DNA from 2 places in the Rossellomorea sp. LjRoot5 genome. Region 2 is predicted to be linked to the other one. Evidence: predicted binding sites of a transcription regulator. Region 2 holds the regulator's gene; the other holds the start of a gene.
The links. Region 2 encodes CtsR, which represses protease genes until heat stress. Its sites were predicted from a motif close to ATGGTCAATAAAGGTCAAACA; they were not measured.
Positions count from the first base shown of each region.

Region 1: clpB (ATP-dependent chaperone ClpB) is a predicted target of CtsR. The motif match lies at 2,325-2,345, and genes of this name have one in related genera.

Region 1 covers NZ_CAXUQN020000001.1:3,011,383-3,015,644, reverse strand. Annotated here, with positions in the region: gene ACSQ2E_RS15405 (prolyl oligopeptidase family serine peptidase) at 1-516, shown strand, start outside; gene ACSQ2E_RS15400 (metal-sulfur cluster assembly factor) at 601-909, shown strand; gene ACSQ2E_RS15395 (undecaprenyl-diphosphate phosphatase) at 1,054-1,866, opposite strand; gene ACSQ2E_RS15390 (YjzC family protein) at 2,059-2,238, shown strand; gene clpB (ATP-dependent chaperone ClpB) at 2,360-4,262, shown strand, end outside.
Region 2 covers NZ_CAXUQN020000001.1:4,375,507-4,379,768, forward strand. Annotated here, with positions in the region: gene clpC (ATP-dependent protease ATP-binding subunit ClpC) at 1-260, opposite strand, end outside; gene ACSQ2E_RS22425 (protein arginine kinase) at 262-1,344, opposite strand; gene ACSQ2E_RS22430 (UvrB/UvrC motif-containing protein) at 1,341-1,889, opposite strand; gene ACSQ2E_RS22435 (CtsR family transcriptional regulator) at 1,910-2,371, opposite strand; gene ACSQ2E_RS22440 (IS1182 family transposase) at 3,056-4,262, shown strand, end outside.

The DNA.
Region 1 (4,262 bases), 1.4 Mb from region 2:
AATACCATTCATGAATTATCCATCTTGAAAGAGCACTTTGATGAAAAAGGGATGATTGCACCCAATGGAATCGGTGTTGCAGGTACATCCATGGGAGGGATTGTTACATTGGGTGCTTTGACTCAATATGAATGGATCTCTTCAGCCGTTTCACTGATGGGGAATCCTACATATGTAAAATTTGCACAGGCCCAGCTGGCTCAAGTGGAAGCTTTGGGGTATGATCTGCCATTTGGCGAGGGGGAAATCGAAAGCATGATGAGGGAGCTTGCCCATTATGATCTAAGCCTTCAACCCGAGAAGCTTGGGGGCAGACCCCTTATGTTCTGGCATGGAAAGCGCGACAAAGTCGTCCCCTTCCATTTTACCAGGGAATTCTATGACAGCATATTGCCTTATTATGAGGAACGAGAAGACCATCTGCTTTTCATAGAAGATGATAAAGCCGATCACAAAGTCACGAGAGAAGGCGTGCTACGGCTCGTCGAGTGGTTCGAGAAGCACTTATCAGCGTAACCTTTTGTTTTATATGTGGTTATTTGTTAAGATGAGTAATGAAAATGGGTAAGAGACAAGTATAAGCGTAAAGGAGTGATTAGCATGGATCAAGATCTTAAAGATAATATGATGGGTGCTTTAGAGCAGGTTGTCGACCCTGAATTAGGAATAGACATAGTTAACTTAGGTTTAGTGTATGATGTGGATCTGGATGAAGAAGGAAAAGCGACAGTGACCATGACCCTCACGTCAATGGGTTGTCCCCTGGCCGGAACCATTGTGGATCAAGTGAAAACAGCATTGAGTGACATTCCCGAAGTGAAAGAAACAGAGGTTGACATCGTCTGGAATCCACCATGGAGCAAAGACAATATGTCCCGCTATGCGAAGATCGCATTGGGAATCAGGTAATACCCAATACATGAGAAACCCCCTGAAGCAGGTTAGCTTCAGGGGGTTTTTAGGTTAATCAATCGATCCGGCAAATGGAGACCGGGCAATTTTCACAGTCAATTTCATTCTTCAGATATCAAAGAAACTCAGGCGGATAGAAGGTTAGGTGAAAATCAGGACGGCAGCTCCCACCGCGACACAATAAATAGCAAAGTATTTCAAGTTCCCTTTTGCCATAATATTCATGAACCACTTCAATGAGAAGTAAGAAGCGATCAGGGATGCAATGAATGCAACGATATATGGAATCGCCATGGAAGCAAGGTTCGGATCACCCATCATGTCGCTTATTCCAAATACCATTACGCCCACACTGACGGGAATATAAAGGAGGAAAGAGAAACGGAGGGCTGTTTCTGCCTTCATACCGCTTGCCATGGCTGCGACGATCGTTGCACCTGAACGACTGATTCCAGGGATGAGGGCAACTGCCTGTGCAAGACCGATGATGATCGCGTCCTTTACATTTAAGTCTCCATCATTTTTTCTTCCTCTTAAGTTACGGATCATCCAAAGGGCGATACCTGTGATGATGAGAGTGATTCCTACCGTGATGACAGAAGTAAGATGTTCTTCGATGACATCGCCGAATAATATACCGATTACCCCTGCAGGGATTGTGCCGATCAGTAAATATATAATGAAATGAAAATCACGTTTTGTTTCAGGTGTTTTCTGTTTGAAATAACCGAGTCCATTCACAATGAGTCGCATGATGTCTTCCCGGTAAATGATGAGCACGGCGAGTAATGAAGCCGTATTGACCAGAATTTCAAAGGTCAGTGTTGTGTCTTTGATTCCGAGGAAATGCTGAGCAAGCAGCAGGTGTCCACTCGATGAGATCGGGATCGGTTCAGTGAACCCTTGAAAAATCCCCAAAAATAAATATTTAATAATCAAATAAAAATCCATTATATATCCTCCAAGCTTTTTTTCTCCACATTTTTTAATTTAACACCATTAAGGGAAAGACTGTAAACCCCCTTTTCCGAATGTTAACCGAACCGTAACGTAATTATCATATTTATCCTTCATCTGGCATGCATGAAAGGTCATGCTTGTAGAAAAATAGGAAAGAAGCATTGCTTCGAAAAAGGAGGGGGAAAAATGGGACAGTCACGACAATTCAGGGCCGGAGAAAAAGCACCGAACAATGGTGAGTATATAGAAATCGGTGAAACCGGGAGCATGGTGAAGAATCCGCAAAAACTGCGTTTGAAAGCAGGGGACAGGTTTCCTGAGAACTCCAATCACAACCGTCTTTGGTCGTATATGAGAAAACCTTAACCATTAGGAGCAAGGGTGCCCCGTTCAAGGCTATCCTTGTTCCTTTTTCTTTCCCTTTTTCGGAAGAAAGGGATATAATGAAATTAAAGGTCAATAAAGGTCAAATACGAGGTGGCAGATAATGAATATTGATAATATGACCCACAGCATTCAGGAAGGGTTGGTTTCGGCTGGTCAATTGGCAAAGGAAAAGCTACATACAGATGTTAGCGCCCTTCATTTATGGAAATCCCTTCTCGGGTCGGAAGAAAGCTTCCTCCGTACCATATATGAGCGGGCGGGGGGAACCATTCAGAGTCTGATAAAATGGGTAGATGAGAAGTTACATGACATCCCTGCAGTAGAAGGGGAAGGGATTCAATATGGACAGTATCTTTCAAGGGATGTCCATCAACTCTTCGCGGACAGTGAGAGTTTGAAACGTAAATGGGAAGACGACTATATTTCCATTGAGCATCTTACACTTGCCCTGTGGATGCAGAAGAATCATCCGATTACGCTGTACTTAACACAGCAAGGGGTAACGGAAAAGAACCTAAGAGAAATCATTGAAGAGATAAGAGGAGGGAGCAGGGTGACGACACAAAACCCGGAAGTGAAATATGAAGCACTCAAGAAATACGGAAGGGATCTTGTGGCTGACGTGAGGTCGGGGAGAATCGATCCTGTCATCGGGAGAGATAGTGAAATCCGCCACGTGATTCGCATTCTTTCCCGGAAAACGAAGAATAATCCCGTCTTGATTGGAGAACCGGGTGTAGGGAAAACCGCCATCGTGGAAGGTCTTGCCCAGAGGATTGTTCGTAAGGACGTTCCTGAAGGCTTGAAGGATAAGACGATTTTCGAGCTGGACATGAGCTCTTTAGTCGCAGGAGCGAAATTCAGGGGTGAGTTTGAGGAGCGGCTGAAGGCCGTCCTTCAAGAGGTGAAAAAGAGTGAAGGACGCATTCTTCTTTTCATTGATGAACTCCATACGATTGTCGGAGCAGGAAAAACAGAGGGAGCCATGGATGCGGGGAATATCCTGAAACCGATGCTTGCCAGAGGGGAGCTTCACTGTATCGGGGCAACGACCCTCAATGAATACCGGAAGTATATAGAGAAGGATCCTGCCCTGGAAAGACGGTTTCAACAAGTGCTCGTACAGGAACCGGATGTGGAGGATACGATTTCCATTCTGAGAGGGTTGAAGGAACGATTTGAAATCCATCATGGGGTCAATATTCATGACCGGGCCATCGTAGCTGCGTCCAGGCTTTCTGATCGTTATATATCAGACCGGTTCCTCCCAGATAAAGCTATCGACCTTATCGATGAAGCATGCGCCATGATCCGGACGGAAATCGATTCAATGCCTTCAGAACTCGATGAAGTCACCCGTAAGGTGATGCAGCTTGAAATCGAGGAAGCAGCGTTGAATAAGGAAAAAGATGCTGCAAGTCTTGAGCGGCTCGCACGAATCCGTGAAGATTTAAGCAATCTGAAGGAAAAAGCGAATAGCATGAAATTAAAATGGCAACAGGAGAAAGAAAGCATCTCAGTGGTACAGGAGAAGCGTGAAGAATTAGAGAAACTCCGGCGCCAGTTGGAAGAAGCCGAAAGTGATTATGATTTGAATAAAGCCGCGGAGCTCAGGCACGGACGGATTCCGGCCATGGAAAAAGAACTTGCGGCGGTAGAGCAGGAAATGCTGAAAGAACAGGAAGGGCGCCTGCTTCGTGAAGAAGTGACAGAAGAAGAAGTGGCGAATATTGTGGCGAGATGGACGGGGATCCCGGTCACAAAGCTTGTAGAAGGAGAAAGGGAGAAGTTGTTGAAGCTTGATCACATCCTGCATGAACGGGTTATCGGCCAGGATGAAGCTGTTGGGCTGGTTAGTGATGCCGTCATTCGGGCAAGGGCAGGGATCAAGGATCCGAACAGACCGATTGGTTCCTTCATTTTTCTGGGGCCGACAGGAGTCGGGAAGACAGAGCTTGCGAAGACACTCGCCCAAACGTTATTTGACAGTGAAGAACAGATGA
Region 2 (4,262 bases):
ACTTTCTTCGCACGAGGTGTGTAATGGATCGTTTGAGATTTCTCGCTTCCTTTTCCGATCAACCCTTCGACTTCCTTCTGGATCTTTTCAGGGCTCAGTCCCAATGCTGTAAGTGCCTTGGCGGCGATACCTTCACCTTCGCGGACAAGTCCCAATAAAATATGTTCAGTACCAATATTACTGTGCGACAAACGAATCGCTTCTTCTTGAGCTAATGCCAATACTTTTTGGGCTCTTTCTGTAAATCGACCAAACATCATATTATTTTTCCTCCTCACATGTATCTTTATCTAACTTAATTCGTTCCCGAATCAAAGAAGACCTTCTTATATCTCGTTCATTTGGTCTCAGTGGACCTCCAGAATATTGTTGTAAAAATCCAGGCTGGGTTAAAATCATTAGTTCATTCAATATATTCTTAGATATCACTTTGATGTATCCTAAATCGATTCCAAGTCTGACATCCGATAAACACTTCGCAGCTTCCTTGGACTCAATGATCCTGCTGTGCTCCAGGACCCCAAGAGAACGGAAAATCCTATCTTCTAATTGTATGTTTGACGTTTGAACTAATGCGTCCCTTGCCGTTTGTTCTTTCTCGATGATCTGTTTCACAACACTCAACAAGTCTTCTACGATGTCCTCTTCCGACTTACCAAGTGTCGTTTGATTGGAAATCTGAAAGATATTCCCAAGCGCTTCGCTGCCTTCTCCGTATATCCCTCTTACCACTAACCCCAATTGATTGATCGCAGGAATGATACGGTTTAATTGCTGCGTTAACACAAGTCCCGGCAAGTGCATCATGACAGAAGCCCTGAGTCCCGTCCCCACATTGGTAGGACAAGTCGTTAAGTAGCCATGCTTCTCATCAAACGCAAAGTCAAATTCACCTTCAAACCAATCGTCGATCTGATTGGCTTTCTGTAAAGCTTCCTTCAGTTGCAGACCAGGATATAAACACTGTATTCGAATATGGTCCTCTTCGTTTACCATTATGCTAATATCTTCCTCACTTGATAAAAGGACAGCTCCGTAGTTCGTTTCCTCTGCCAGATTCGGACTAATGAGGTGTTTCTCCATTAATACCCTCTTTTGGAGAGGCTGAATCTCACTTGTAGGTAAAAATTCTAATTCTCCTAAATTCTTTGGATATGATGTAAGTTTCTCCTTTACCTGATTCACGATCTCCCGCGCTTCTTCAGAAGAGTAAAGAGTGGAAAAACGGAAGTCAGTCAGATTCCTCGCTAGTCTTACCCTCGAGCTGAGGACAATATCCGAATTCGGTCCCTCCTCACTCATCCAGGAACTGACGGCATTACTCAGGAACTTCTCAAGACTCATTCTTTATCGCCTCCCTCTTTCTTTATCTCCTTTTCCAGGGAGCGGATTTCGTCTCGGATCTCGGCTGCTTTCTCAAACTCTTCATCCGCAATCATCGTTTGCAATTCAGACTTCAACTGCAACACCTTCTTTTTCACATGGATGGCTCCACCCATACGCTCCGGAACCTTCCCGTGATGTTCGACATTGCCACTATGAACACGCTTTAATACAGGAGTTAGTTCATCTTTAAACGTTTCATAACAATGGGCACAACCAAAGCGACCCACATTTATGAACTGATGAATCGTCATTTTACATTTTTCACACTGTAAAACCTCTGTCTTAGGAATCTCAGTTTCCTTTGCCTGCTTAAATGCAGGAGCTATATTAAGAAGACCTGCCAATAGATTGTTCACAGAAAAGCCGGGAGAAGAATCAAACATAAACATCTCACCCTTATCCTGAGCACATTGCTCACATAAGTGAACCTCTGTCTTTTCCCCGTTTACCACCTTGGTAAAATGAAGGGTCGCAGGTCTTTCATTACACTCTTGACAAACCATCCCATTCACCTCTTTAACCCTTACTCATACTTCAATGTATCCAGCATGGCTCTAAGCATTCTTCCTCTCAGGATATCCCGTTCCGGTAATTCGACCATGATGACCGACCGATCCATCACACTGAGCATGATCTTGGCTTCCCTTTCGGAAATGATCTCTTCTTCCACTAACCGAAAAACAATATCAGCTGCCGTATTCTGGCTGATCGTTTGTGTAATCAGTGCCACCAACTGATCAATCAAGTGAACCTGATCGTGGGCCTTCACCTTCATGATCCGGATGTATCCACCGCCGCCACGTTTACTTTCTACTACATACCCTCGTTCGATGGTAAAACGGGTATTAATCACATAATTAATTTGAGAAGGAACACATTGAAACTTATCAGCGATCTCGCTTCTTTTAATCTCGACTATCTCACTTTCACTCAGTTCTAACACATTTTTTAAATAATTTTCAATGATGTCGGATATGTTCCTCATCAAACCTCCTCCTCATTTTGACTTTGACTATATTTGACTATAATTATACAACCGCGTTTTAAACTTTGCAATTATGAAGTTTGACCTTAGAAGTTTTCCTGTTTAAGGAAGGTTTTAAACGTGTGAAAGTGAGATTGTTGGATAGAAATTTGAAAATGGGGCACTGGGTGGGTGGGAGTTTTGTGAACGGGGAATTGGTGGGAGTCGATTTCAAGAGGATTTAAAGTTTGTGTTGTGTTGTGTTGTGTTGTGTTGTGTTGTGGGTTGCTGGATTGGGTGTTTATGTGATCAATTCTTAATGAAAAGTTTAGAGAATCGTAATTCGAGATATTTTAGTGGTCTCTTTTATAGCAATCCTGCTGATTTGACTGGTGAAATGTGTGTGGCTTTTGATGAATTCGTGTTGATTGCGTCGTTTTCGAAGGTGACTGCGTCATAATTTTATTAATTGCGTCATTTACACCCTTAATTGCGTCATTTTTTCGTTTATTGCGTATTTTTCCAAATAATTACTTTTTATACACTCATCCTTATCTAACAGTGAAACCAAAAAAAGAGTAACCCCTAAGGAGGCCACTGAAAAAGTCCCTCATTTACTAAACAGCGTATCTTTCTTCGAGAAATCGAAGAAAGATACGCTGTTTTCTTGTAAAATGAAGATATTACATAAAAGTGAGGGATTGGATGCTTGACCATCAGTTATCAATGAACGTAAGTCAATTTGGGGGATTGTATGATGTGGTTGTACCTCAAGATCACCTTCTTCGTAAAATCAATAAACTTGTAGACTTCTCCTTTATCTATGACGAATTAAAGGATAAATATTGTCATACGAATGGACGAAACGCCGTCCATCCTATTCGCATATTTAAATATCTTCTTCTAAAGACCATTTATACATTATCCGACGTGGATCTTATTGAAAGAACCAAGGTGGATATGTCGTTTAAGTTTTTCTTAGAAATGGCACCAGAAGACGACGTTATTGATCCCAGTTTATTAGCCTACTTTCGACGTAAGCGATTGGAGGACGAAGACTTACTAGACACATTGATTAACAAAACGGTTGAAATCGCTCTTGAAAAAGGAGTGATTCGATCCAAGTCGGTCATTGTAGACGCTACTCATACAAGTTCCCGTTATAATCAGACTTCCCCTGTCGAAGTGTTGAGAAATCGTTCGAAAAAAGTGCGGAAAATGATTTACTCCATTGATGAAACGATGAAAGAAAAATTCCCGACTAAACCCACGGAGGATACGATTGAAGCTGAGTTGGAATATACTCAAAAGCTAGTGAAAGTCATTGAGAAAGAACCCACATTAACCGATTTCCCAAAAGTAAAAGAACCATTAAATCTACTCAAAGAGACCGTCGAAGATGACTTATTGGAACTTCAACAGTCGGAAGATCCAGACGCACGAGTCGGTCATAAATCAGCGGATTCATCCTTTTTTGGATACAAAACACACTTAGCCATGGTCCAAGAGAGAATCATTACCGCCGCAACGATTACAACAGGTGAAAAAACGGATGGAAAAGAGTTACCTACGTTAATTGAAAAAAGCAAAAAAGCTGGGATAGATGTGAAAGAAGTCATTGGTGATGCGGCTTATTCGGAGAAGAAAAACCTTACGTACGCAAATGAAAATGAGATTGAGTTAATCGCAAAGCTGAACCCTTCTGTCTCTCATGGATATCGAAAAAAGGGAGATGAGTTTGAGTACAATAAAGATGCCGGCATGTACGTATGTCCTGCAGGACATATGGCTATAAGAAAAGCACGACAAGGGAAGAAAAACCAATCCACCAATCAAACGGATACATACTATTTTGATGTGGAAAAATGTAAAAGTTGTCCTTTTCAAGAAGGGTGTTATAAGCTCGGAGCGA